2 regions of the Devosia albogilva genome follow, and region 1 is predicted to be linked to the other one. Evidence: predicted binding sites of a transcription regulator. Region 1 holds the regulator's gene; the other holds the start of a gene.

Region 1 (6,418 bases):
ACTGATGACGGCGATCTACCTCAACCAGTACGCGCCCGGCCGCATCCGCGCCGTGGTCAAGCCGGTCATCGAAATCCTCGCCGGCATTCCCACCATCGTCTACGGCTTCTTCGCCCTGGTCACGGTCGGGCCCTTCCTTGCCGGCTTCGGCGACGTCATCGGCGTCGATATCCGCGCCACCTCCGCACTCACCGCCGGCGTGGTAATGGGCGTGATGATCATCCCCTTCATCTCCTCGCTCAGCGACGACATCCTCAACCAGGTCCCGCGCACCCTGCGCGACGGCGCCTATGGCCTTGGCGCCACCCAGTCCGAGACCATCCGCAACGTCCTGCTGCCGGCGGCCCTCCCCGGCATCGTCGGCGCCTTCCTGCTCGCCGTCAGCCGCGCCATCGGCGAAACCATGATCGTGGTGCTCGCCGCCGGCAACGCGCCGATCCTGCGCGCCAACCCGTTCGAGCCGACCTCCACCGTCACTGTCTCCATCGTCAACCAGTTGACCGGCGACACCGATTTCGCCGGCCCGCAGTCGCTGGTCGCCTTCGCCCTCGGCCTCACCCTGTTCGGGATGACCCTGATCCTCAACATCGTGGCGCTCTACATCGTCCGCCGCTTCCGGGAGCAGTACGAATAATGTCCGACACCGACGCTCCCCGCCCCTCCGCCAACCGCGACCGCATCCGCGCCTCGCTCGCCCGCCGTCACCGCGGCGAAGCGATCTTCCGCGGCCTCGGTATCGCCGCCGTGCTCCTCGCGCTCGGCTTCGTCGCCATCCTGTTCACCACCATCATCTCCAAGGGCCTGCCCTCCTTCCAGCAGTCGCGCCTGCACGTCGAAGTGTTCTTCGATCCCGCGGTGATCGACGTAGGCCCCGCCCCCACCCGGCAAGCCGGCCAATCCGACGCCGATTTCCGCGCCGCCCAGCTCGCCTGGCAGCGCGACCTGGCCATGCTCAACTGGAACAGGATCGTCGAGGACGCCCTCCGCCGCGCCGCGCCCGCCGGCTTCGAGATCGACACCCGCCAACTCCTGACGGTGGTCGAGACCAGCGAGCGCCACACCCTGCGCGAGATGTTCGTGCGCTATCCCGCCCTGCTCGGCCAGACCGTGGAAGTGAGCCTGCTCGCCTCCGCCAATGTCGACAACTGGCTCACCGGCCGCATCAACCGCGACCTCGCCGACGCCCAGCAGCAGCTTTCCGCCCCTGCCCGCGCCCTGGCCGACGGCTTCTACGCCGACGGCACCATCACCCGCGACTTCGCCTGGAGCCTGTTCTTCAACGTCGACAGCCGCGCCGCTCCCGCGGCCGCCGGCCTCGCCGGCGCCTTCATGGGCTCGCTCTACATGATGATGATCGTCATCGTCCTGGCGGTGCCGATCGGGGTGGCGAGCGCCATCTACCTCGAGGAGTTCGCGCCCAAGTCGCGCCTCACCGACCTCATCGAGGTCAACATCAACAACCTCGCCGCCGTGCCCTCGATCGTCTTCGGCCTCCTGGGCGCCGCCGTGTTCATCAACACGCTGCACCTGCCGCTGTCGGCGCCGCTCGCCGGCGGTCTCGTGCTGACGCTGATGACGCTCCCCACCATCATCATCGCCACCCGCGCCGCCCTCAAGGGCGTGCCGCCTTCCCTGCGCCAAGCCGCCCTCGGCATGGGGGCCTCCCGCACCCAGATGGTATTCCACCACGTGCTGCCGGTGACCTTCCCCTCGATCCTCACCGCCACCATCATCGGCGTCGCGCAAGCTCTGGGCGAAACCGCCCCGCTCCTCCTCATCGGCATGAATGCCTTCGTCGCCTCGGTGCCCGCCAGCCCGCTCGACCAGGCCACCGCCCTGCCCGTCCAGATCTTCCTCTGGCAGGGCAACGAGAACCGCAACTTCTTCGAGGCCCGCACCTCCGCCGCCATCATGGTGCTGCTGGCCCTGATGATCCTGCTCAACGCCATCGCCATTTTCCTGCGCTCCCGGCTGGAAAAGCGTGCCTAAGGAGGCTCAAATGGACCTGCTCGCCGCCAAGGTGAAGATGACCAACCAGACCGTGGATGCCTCGATGAACCCCACCGACGTGCTGGATCGCCCGATCCGCCTCACCGCCCGCGACGTGACCGTGCACTACGGCACCAAGCAGGCGCTGTTCGGCATCTCCATCGACATCCCCGACCGCGCCGTCACCGCCTTCATCGGTCCCTCCGGCTGCGGCAAGTCGACCTTCCTGCGCTGCATCAACCGCATGAACGACACCATCGAAGGCGCCAAGGTCGGCGGCACCATCAAGCTCGACGGCGAGGATATCTACGATCCCAGCCTCGACGTGGTGGAACTGCGCGCCCGCGTCGGCATGGTGTTCCAGAAGCCCAATCCCTTCCCCAAGTCGATCTACGACAACGTCGCCTACGGCCCGCGCATCCACGGCCTCGCCCGCAACAAGGCCGAACTCGACGAGATCGTCGTCTCCTCCCTCCGCAAGGCGGGCCTGTTCGAGGAGGTGAAGGATCGCCTCAACGAGCCCGGCACCGGCCTCTCCGGCGGCCAGCAGCAGCGCCTCTGCATCGCCCGCGCCATTGCTGTCGGCCCCGAGGTCATCCTGATGGACGAGCCCTGCTCGGCGCTCGACCCGATCGCCACCGCCATCATCGAGGAACTCATCGACGAGCTCCGCGAAAACTACACCATCGTCATCGTCACCCACTCGATGCAGCAGGCGGCCCGCGTGTCGCAGAAGACCGCCTTCTTCCACCTCGGCAATCTGATCGAGCAGGGCGACACCGAAGAGATCTTCACCAACCCGGTGAACAAGCAGACCCAGGACTACATCATGGGCCGCATCGGCTGATCGCGGACCTGAGGAGACAGCACATGGCCGCCCCCGGTACCGACCACATCGTCACCGCCTATAGCGAGGAGCTAAACACCCTCGCCCAGTCCATTGCCGAGATGGGCGGCCAGGTCGAACTCGCCATCGAGAACGGCACCAAGGCCCTGCTCAAGCTCGACCGCGAACTGGCCGACCTCACCATCATCGCCGACCAGCGCATCGACGACATGCAGCGCCGCATCGACGACATGGCCGTCTCCATGATCGCCCGCCGCCAGCCCATGGCCTCGGACCTGCGCGCCATAATCACCGCCATCCACGTCGCCAACGACCTCGAACGCGTCGGCGACATGGCCAAGCAACTGGCCCGCCGCTCGCTGAAGCTCGACGGGCTCAATCTCCAGCCCACCTTCTACAACGGGGTCCGCAACATGACCGCGCTGGTGCAGCGCCAGGTCAAGGGCGCCCTCGATGCCTATGCCAACCGCGACTCCGCCGGCGCCATCGACGTCTGCAACCGCGACGACGAGGTCGATGCCATGCACACCTCGCTGTTCCGCGAACTGCTCACCTACATGATGGAAGACCCGCGCAACATCACCCCCTGCACCCAGCTCCTGTTCTGCGCCAAGAGCCTCGAGCGCATCGGCGACCACGCCACCAACATCGCCGAGCGCGCCTACTATCTCCAGACCGGAAAGCAGCTCACCAGCGAAGTCCAGGAACTCCACCGCGTCCAGATCAAGGCCTGACCCACAACACTGATCTCTCCGCCCCCTCCCCCTTCAGGGGGAGGTGAGGTGGGGGTGTCCCAGCAACAGAACTGTCGGCGCCTTTCCTCCCCTCCCCCTTGAGGGGAGGGGCCGGGGGTGGGGGGCCCCCTTCAAGGCGCTATATCGATCCACCCGCTTTCCCCTGAAGGGTGACCCACAACACCGCCCTCCCTCCCCTTCAGGAGCAAGTGCGCTGGCTCTAGACGGAGCAAACCATGCCCGCCACCATTCTCGTCGTCGAAGACGAAGCCGATATCACCATCCTCCTGCGCTACAATCTCGAGGCAGAGGGCTTCCGCGTCGCCACCGCCGAGACGGGCGACGAAGCCATCCAGCACATCCAGGAGAAGCTTCCCGACCTGATCCTGCTCGACTGGATGCTGCCCGAAGTCTCCGGCATCGAACTCTGCCGCCGCTTCCGCGCCCGCGAGGAAACCGCCCGCGTCCCCATCATCATGCTCACCGCCCGCGGCGAGGAAGAAGAGCGCGTGCGCGGCCTCACCACCGGCGCCGACGACTACATCGTCAAGCCCTTCTCCGTCCCCGAGCTCATCGCCCGCATCCACGCCCTCTTGCGCCGGGCCAGCCCCAACCTCGTCACCGCCGCCCTCAAGCTGGGCGATCTCGAGCTCGACCGCACCACCCACCGCGTCCGCCGCGGCAATCGCGACGTCCATCTCGGCCCCACCGAATACCGCCTGCTCGAATACCTCATGCGCCATCCCGGCCGCGTCTACTCCCGCGAGCAGCTGCTCGACGGCGTCTGGGGCAACGACGTCTATGTCGACGAGCGCACCGTCGACGTCCACATCGGCCGCCTCCGCCGCGCCATCAATCGCGGCCGCGACCCCGACCCCATCCGCACCGTCCGCGGCGCCGGCTACGCCTTCGACGAACGCTTCGGGCAAGTCGCCTAACTCTCCCCGCCCACCGCCGCGTCCCTCCCCCGCTCGCGGGGGAGGCTAGGTGGGGGTTCCCCAGGAGAGGCCACTCCACGGCCGGTCCATGCTGCATCCGTGCTGCCACAACACGAAGCTGATGATGCTCCTGCGGCAGCAGGTTGGCTCCCCTGGCGCCGACCCTGCAGGATCGCGACAAGCCGATCTCTTGCCTTTGCGCTCCTGCCCCAGCCCCTCCCCCACCCACCCGAACGGGTGCGGCGCCGTGGCAGGGCGGCGACCATGTCTCTGCCGCACCACTGAATGGAGGACGCAGTGACAGGAGACGGCTACGGGTCCGACGTCCTCCTATTGCCAGCAACCCAACCGCGCTGTGTCTGCCTGTTTGCGGCCGGCCAGGGCGGGCGGAAGCGAATAATCAGCTCGGGCAGCGTGTCGCCCAGGGCAGACCTCTCACATCATCACAGCAGCAGGCAGCAGATTGCGGCGCCGGTACTCGGACGGGGACAGACCCACCAGGCGACGGAAGATGCGGCGGAAGCTGGCCGGCTCCAGATAGCCCACCTCCCCGGCAAGCTCGTCCAGCGGCAGGTCGGAGGTCTCGAGCAGGTGCTTTGCCTCCTCCACCCGCAGGATTTGAACATACTCCATGGGCGATAGCCCCGTCGCCGCCCTGAACCGGTTGAGAAAAGCGCGTTCCGTCAGGCCGCTGCGCGCCGCGAGCACTCTCACCACATTGGCCCGCGCATAGTTGTCGGCCAGCCAGAGCTGGGCGTCGGCGACCATCTGATCGTCGTGCTGGCGGCGGGCCGTCAGTCCGGCATAGGGCAACTGCCCCTCGTTGTGTGCCTGCACCAGGTAGGTCTTGGCGACCTGGCGCGCGGCTTCCGCACCGCTGAAGCGGGCAACCAGATAGAGCAGCAGATCGTACCAGGAGGAGGCGCCGCCCGCCGTGATGATGCGGTGGCCTTCACCCGCGGGAACGAGCACCCGCTCCTTCCGGATCCGCACGCGCGGGAACCGCATGGCCATGGCATCGCAAAACCCCCAATGGGTCGTCGCATCCTCACCGTCGAGCAGGCCGGTGAGCGCCAGCAACAGCGTCCCCGAACACACGGACGCAACGATCGCTCCGCCTTCATAGGCCCCGCGTATCCACTCGGCGAGCCATGGGTAGGTGTCCGGCAAGGTGGCGCGCCGGTCGAGGATCAGTTCCGGCACGATGACGATGTCGGGGATCGGCGCCTCGTCCAACCGGCCATGCGGCGTGATGGTCGTGCCGTTCGGCAGTCGGTAGGGCTGGCCATCCAGGGTCAACAGCAGCGGGCGGAAGCGTGGGGCTTGCACCGGCTGGTTGTGCAGCCGCTCCCAACCCCGTCCCACCGAGGTCAGCACGTCCAGAATGGCCATGGTGCCGGAGGCGCCCGCCTCCGGCGTGCCGATCACCACCACGGTCAATGGCTGCTCCACCACCTCTGTCACTTCCGAATTGGACCGTTTCCTGCCGAACCGATCCTAACGCCTTCGCCGGGGCAGCGGTAGATGCAGCGCCTCTTCTTTGAGACCAGAGGCAGACAAACCATGCAGACCGCAGAAGCCGCAGTGCGGCACGACGTTTCCTTCGACGAGGGCAAGGCCAAGGCGTTCGCCGGGCAGATGCTCGGCACCATCAACGGCGCGGCCGTCGCCCTCATGGCTTCGATCGGCCATCGCACCGGGCTGTTCGACCATCTTGCGCGCCATTCCCCCGCCACCTCCGCAGCCCTCGCCGCCGTCGCCGGGCTCAACGAGCGCTATGTGCGCGAGTGGCTGGCGGTGATGACCACCGCCAGGATCGTCGACTACACGCCGGCCGATCGCAGCTACACTCTGCCGCCCGAACACGCGGCATTCCTGACTCGCGACGGCGCCATGAAGAACCTGGCGGT
Region 2 (6,418 bases), 210 kb from region 1:
CGGTGTCATCCCCGCGGAAGCGGGGATCCATCCTGAGGTGCCGACACGACATCTGGCGGCCGTGCAGGCATCTCGAGATGGGCCCCGGTTCAAGGCCGGGGTGACATCGAGTGTGAGGTGGTCGCGGGGGCCTTACGTTGCGGGCCCAAGGCCGGGGTGACATCGGCGGTGGGGCGGCCGCGGGGCCTTACTTGACGGCTCAAGAGCTTGCCCTCGGGCGCGACGGGACCCAGGGGCCGGGGTAACATCGAGTGTGGGCGGACGCAGGGCCTTAGGTTGCCGCGTCCTTCACTACGTTGGTCAGCGCCGGGATGAAGTCCCGCACCGTGGGCGGCTTTTGGGTGTGGTAGGGCAGGGGGCGGACGACGCGGATGGCGGCGATGCCGACGCGTACGGTCATCAGGCCGTTGACGACGCCCTCGCCGAGGCGGGCGGAGAGTTTGGCCGCGAGGCCCTGGCCCACCAGTTGCTCGACAAGGCCGTCGGTCAGCACGAGGCCGCCGGTGACGGCGAGGTGGCTGAGGACGGCGCCGGTGAGGCGCCAGGAGCCGAAGAAGCCGGGGCGGGCGCCGTAGAGGCGGGCGATGGAACCGGCCAGCCGCACGCTTTCATAAATTACGAAGGCGATGTCGATCAGTGCGCGTGGGGAGACGGCGGTCACCAGCGCCACGCGGCGGGCCGAAGCGGCGGTGAGCGCCCTGGCCCGGGCATCGAGCGGGGCGAGCAGGCTCCGTTCGGTGAGGGCCACGACCTCGGTACCATCGAACAGATGCGGCAGGTGCCCTTCGGTCTCGGTGCGGGCGCGAGCCAGGTCGGCGCGCCCGCCATAGATGCCGAGCAGGGTGTCGGCGACGGCTCCAGCGGCCTTGCGGTCATTGCCGGCGATGGCTGCCTCGGCGTCGGCGCGGAGCGCGTCGAGCACGCGCAGGCGGCGCAGCGCCAGCATCTCGCGCAGCACCAGCGCCAGCACCGCGACGACGAATGCGCCGAGCAGGCCGAGCCCAACATAGCCGAGCCAGGGTTGGGTGGCGAACAGGTCGCGGATCAGCCGGTCGGCGGCAAGGCCGATGCCCGTCGCGACCAACGCCCCGCCGGTCGCCCAGGCGATGCGGCCGAGCCAGCCCATTCTGGGCATGGAGGGGGACACCAGGGGCGCTTCCTCGACCGGCTCGAAACTCGCTTCTGTCACCTCCGCCCGCTCGGGCGTGAAGGCGCGCGGCATCCGCACGGGGTCGGTGGAGGCGGTGTCGCTGTTGCCGACGGGGCGGGCTACGGGGCGCTTCATGCCAGCCAATCTCCGATCAGGTAGTCGATGGCGCGGTCGAAACGGATATGGGGCAGCACCACATCGCCGGCGGCATTGCGCTCGAGCCTCGAGGGCGGGGCGAAGCGCAGAAAGTTGAGCATCACCGGCGGCTCACCCTTCAGTGCAGAATCCGGATCGGCCGGCAAGTCGCCGGGGAACAAAGCGATTTCCGTCTTGCCGTCATAGGTGATGCCGTCCAGCTCTTCGCCGGCCACCGGCGTGCCGATCAGCGCCGGCAGGGTTTCGCCGCCCTCGTTGATGGTGCCCTCGGCCGTGGCCCGGATGGCGGCGACCGCCAGCGAGCGGCTCTCGGCACCGGCAAAGCGGGCGCGCCGCGCGGCATCAGCGACGAGGCGGTTGAGGATCGCCTCCAGCCGGTCGTGGCTGGTGTGGTGGACGTGGTCGGCCTTGGTGGCGACGAACAGGATGCGGTCGATGCGCTTGCTGAAGGGGCGCAGCAGCGGGTTGACGTCGCCCTGGCGGAAGCAGGCCAGCACTGCTGTCAGTGCCGTTTCGAGGTCCGCCACGGCGGCCGGGCCGGCGTTCAGCGCCTTGAGCGTATCCACCAGCACCACCTGCCGGTCGAGCCGGGCGAAGTGGTCGCGGAAGAAGGGGCGCACCACCCGGTCCTTGTAGGCCTCGTAGCGGTGTTCCAGCATCGCGTAGAGCGTGCCGTTACGGGCGGCCTGCTGCGGCGGCAGCGGCGCAAAGGTCAGGGCAGGGGAGCCCTCGAGGTCGCCCGGCATCAGGAACCGCCCCGGCGGCAGCGTCGACATGGCGCCGAGTTCGCGGCTCTGGCGCAGATAGTCGGTGAAGGCGAGGGCCAGATGCTCGGCGGCAAGGTCGCTGGCCTCGGCGAGCGGATCGACGCCACCCAGAGCTTCGAGGAAGCCAGCAGCCTCGGCACCGTGTCCCTCTGCCCGCTCCAGCGCCTCGCGGCTCCACTCTGCATAGCTGAGGCCGAGAAGCGGCAGGTCGAGCAGCCACTCGCCGGGATAATCGACGATATCGAGGTTGAGCGACGCCGGGCCGCGCCAGCCGGAGAGCCATTTGCCAGACTGGAACTTCAGCACCAGCCGCAATTGCGAGATCCGCCGCGTGCCCTCGGGCCATTCGGGGGGACGGCCGGTGAGCGTCGCCAGATGCTGCTCATAGGCGAAGCGGGGAATGGTGGCGTCGGGATACTCGGCCAGGCGCGCGCCGATGAACCTTCCCTCGGCGAAGGCGGCGAAGCCGGGCAGCCGCCCCATGGTGAGCAGGTTGTGCACCAGCGCGGTGATGAAGATGGTCTTGCCGGCCCGGCTGAGACCCGTCACCCCGAGCCGCAGGGTCGGCACGAAAGCGCCGGTGGCGTTGTCGGCGAGATTGGCGAGGGCGATGCCCAGTTCATCGACGATCGTGGTCGGAGGTTGGGGCAAGCGCAGTGGTCTCCTCGGCTGGGTGGAAGGTAGGCGGTTCTGCGCCCGTTGCAAGGGCTTGGCGCCCTGCCGACGGGGCTGTGCATTGTCGCCGAACCGTCACGGAACTGTCGCCCGGCTGTCGAAGGCCGCCAATACATCCGCTCCCAGTTCGCACCGAACATGCTGTTGAGGAGCATCGCGATGACCGACCAGACGCCCATCTTCAAGACCTCGCAACTCGAGGCCGCCGACGCCGAACCGCGCAACCACAGCGCCAACCCGACCATGGGCGAGCTGATCATCGCCCGCTTCTCGCGCCGCGGCTTCCTGGCCGGCTCGCTGGCGGTGTCCGCCATTGCCGCGACCGTCAGCCCGCTGGCGCTGCTGAGCGCCCGTCCGGCCCGCGCGCAGGAAGGCGGCTCGGCCTTCTCCTTCACCGAGGTGGAGGCCGGCATCGACGAGACCCACCACGTCGCCGAGGGCTATGACGCCGACATCCTGCTGCGCTGGGGCGATGGCCTGTTCCCCGATGCGCCCGAGTTCGACCCGACGGCGCAGACAGCAGCCGCGCAGGAACGCCAGTTCGGCTACAACAACGACTATGTCGGCTATATCCCGCTGGAAGGCTCGTCCGAGCACGGCCTGCTGGTGGTCAACCACGAATACACCAACCCGCATCTGATGTTCCCCGGCCTCGTGACGCTGGTCGAGGGCGAGATGACCATGAACCCGCTGACCAAGGAGCAGGTCGACGTCGAACTCGCCGCCCACGGCGGCACCATCGTGGAAATCCGCAAGGTCGACGGCAAGTGGCAGGTGGTCAAGGAAGGCGCTCTCAATCGCCGCATCACCGCCAATACCGAAATGGAAATCACCGGTCCGGCTGCCGGGCACGACCGGCTCAAGACCAATGCCGATCCGACCGGCACCAGGGTGTTCGGCACCATCAACAACTGCGCCGGCGGTGTCACCCCCTGGGGCACCTACATCATGGCCGAGGAGAACATCCACGGCTATTTCAGCGGCGAGTTGCCGGCCGACCACCCCGAGGCTGCCAACTACGACCGGCTGGGCATTCCGGAAGGCTCGTATGAATGGGCCAATTTCTACGACCGGTTCGACATCTCCAAGGAGCCGAACGAGCCGAACCGATTCGGCTATATCGTCGAGGTCGACGCGATGGACCCGAATACGATGCCCAAGAAGCGCACCGCGCTCGGCCGCTTCAAGCATGAGGGCGCCGAGTCGATCGTCAACAAGGACGGCCGGGTGGTGTTCTATCTCGGCGACGACGAGCGCTTCGACTATGTCTACAAGTTCGTCACCGCCGGCAGCTACAACCCCGACGACCGCGCCGCCAATATGGACCTGCTCGACGAAGGCACGCTCTATGTCGCCCGCTTCGCCGAGGACGGTTCCATGGAGTGGCTGCCGCTGGTCCATGGCGAAGGGCCGCTGACCGAGGAGAACGGCTTCGGCTCGCAGGCCGATATCGTCATCGAGACCCGCCGCGCCGCGGACCTGCTCGGCGCCACCAAGATGGACCGCCCCGAGGACATCCAACCCAACGGGGTCAACGGCAAGGTCTATGTCATGCTGACCAACAACACCCGCCGCACGGCCGAGCAGGTGGATGGCGTCAATCCGCGCGCCGAGAACGCCTTCGGCCACATCATCGAAATCGCCGAGGCGGATGGGGATTTCGCCGCCACCACCGGCACCTGGGAGGTGCTGCTCAAGTGCGGTGACCCGTCCATCGCCGAGGTCGGTGCCACCTTCTCCAGCGCCACCACCGAGAACGGCTGGTTCGGCATGCCCGACAACTGCGCGGTGGACTCGCTGGGCCGGCTCTGGGTGTCGACGGATGGCAACAATCCGTCCGATACCGGCCGCACGGATGGGCTGTGGGCCGTGGACACCGAGGGCGATGCCCGCGCCACCTCCAAGCTGTTCTTCCGCGTGCCGGTGGGCGCCGAGATGTGCGGGCCGCTGTTCACGCCGGACGACGAGACGGCGTTCGTCGCGGTGCAGCACCCGGCCGATGGCGGCGACGATTGGGAAGGCTTCGGGCGCGTGTCCTACTACGAGGACCTCTCCACCCGCTGGCCGGATTTCAACCCCGACATGCCGGTCCGCCCGTCGGTGGTGGCAATCACCAGGCAGGGCGGCGGCAAGATCGCGGTCTGAGGCAAAAGGAAGGGGCCGGTATCAGCCGGCCCCTTTCGCTATTCGCCGATCTTTTCCAGTTCGTAGGGGGTGGTCTGGTAGATCTCGTTGATCCAGTTCTGGAACAACAGGTGCGCGTGGCTGCGCCAGCGGTTCTCGGGCTCCCTGGTGGGATCACCGTTCGGGAACAGGTTTACCGGCGGGGCGGTGTCGAGACCGGCCTTGACGTCACGCTCGTATTCGTCGGCGAGCGAGCGGTTGTCGTATTCGAGATGGTTGAGGAAGAACACGGCGTGACCGGCGCGGTCTTCCAGCATGCAGAGGCCGATGTCCTGGTTGTCGATGAGCACGTCCAGCCGCTCGGGCAGGGTGGTGCGGTCGATGTCGTTGTAGCGCGACACCGGGATCATCGGCCGGTCCGACATGCCGCGCAGCCACGGCACGCGCGGGTTGACGATGTCGTGGCGGAACACGCCGAACGCCTTGTGGTCCATGCGGTAGCGGCGGACGTTGTGGAAGTGGTGCAGCGCTGCCTGTGCGCCCCAGCAGATGAACATGGTGTGGTGCACATTGGTGCGGGTCCAGTTCATGATCTCGACCATCTCGGGCCAGTAGCGCACCTCCTCGAAGGGGATGTGCGCGATCGGCGCGCCGGTGATGATGAAGCCGTCGAACTTGAGCCCGCGGACCTCTTCCCAGGTGCGGTAGAAGCTGTTGAGGTAGTCTTCCGAGGTGTTCTTGCTCTTGTGGTCGGTGACGCGCACCAGCGACAGGTTGACCTGCAGGGGCGTGGCGCCAATCAGCCGGGCGAACTGGGTCTCGGTCCGCTCCTTGTTGGGCATCAGGTTGAGGAGCCCGATCTCGAGCGGGCGGATGTCCTGCCGCGCGGCGCGGGCGGAATCCATGACATAGAGGCCCTCGCTCTCGAGGGTCTTGCGGGCGGGCAGGTCGTCGGGAATACGAATAGGCATTTCAGCCCCTTAACTGGCGAGCGTGAGAAGGCGATTCAAGCGAGGCGCGTGTCCCAGAGGGCACGCGCTAGCGCATTCGCTTCTCGATCGACGCCGCCATGAGGTCGACGAACTCGTCACCGTCGCGCACGGTGGCGAGGTCCGAGGCCTCCACCACATAGCCGAGATTGTCGGCCAGCGCCTGGTAGCGCGGCAAGCGGTCGTGCAGCAGCGCCTCGAAGCCCCAAGCGCCGAAGCCGGCGGGATCCACCTGGTCGTCCTCGACGATGCCGTGGATCAGCTTGTACTCGTTCCACTTCTCCACGAGGAAATGCGGCCGGTAGTACATCGGCTTGGGCGACTGCTTGAAGCGGCGCACCAGCTCCTGGGCGTCCTTGTCGGTGCCGCGGATGTAGAGCAGGGCGGTGGAACCGGCCAAGGTCTTCACAACGGGGTCTTCGGGGTCGTTGTGATCGATCACCTCGATCAGCGAGCCGCCGGTATCGGCGATGAAGTTGGTGTAGCCGTAAAGGGCCTCAGCGCGTTCGATGAAATGCGGCACGTCCTTGAGTGCCTCGATCTCGGCGACGCGGTGC

What was found. The regulator PhoB, encoded in region 1, activates phosphate uptake and scavenging genes when phosphate is short. The targets are predictions, from matches to a motif close to TGTCATNNANCTGTCAT.
Region 2: ACFSX5_RS02110 (PhoX family protein) is a predicted target of PhoB. The motif match lies at 2,811-2,827, and genes of this name have one in related genera.

Annotation. Positions count from the first base shown of each region.
Region 1 is NZ_JBHUNP010000001.1:605,842-612,259, forward strand. Features, by position in the region: gene pstC (phosphate ABC transporter permease subunit PstC) at 1-634, shown strand, start outside; gene pstA (phosphate ABC transporter permease PstA) at 634-1,989, shown strand; gene pstB (phosphate ABC transporter ATP-binding protein PstB) at 2,054-2,836, shown strand; gene phoU (phosphate signaling complex protein PhoU) at 2,860-3,570, shown strand; gene phoB (phosphate regulon transcriptional regulator PhoB) at 3,807-4,508, shown strand; gene ACFSX5_RS03080 (GlxA family transcriptional regulator) at 4,944-5,942, opposite strand; gene ACFSX5_RS03085 (class I SAM-dependent methyltransferase) at 6,072-6,418, shown strand, end outside.
Region 2 is NZ_JBHUNP010000001.1:399,333-405,750, reverse strand. Features, by position in the region: gene ACFSX5_RS02120 (YcjF family protein) at 272-1,285, opposite strand; gene ACFSX5_RS02115 (YcjX family GTP-binding protein) at 1,282-2,724, opposite strand; gene ACFSX5_RS02110 (PhoX family protein) at 2,908-4,893, shown strand; gene ACFSX5_RS02105 (homoserine O-succinyltransferase) at 4,932-5,843, opposite strand; gene ACFSX5_RS02100 (ATPase) at 5,911-6,418, opposite strand, start outside.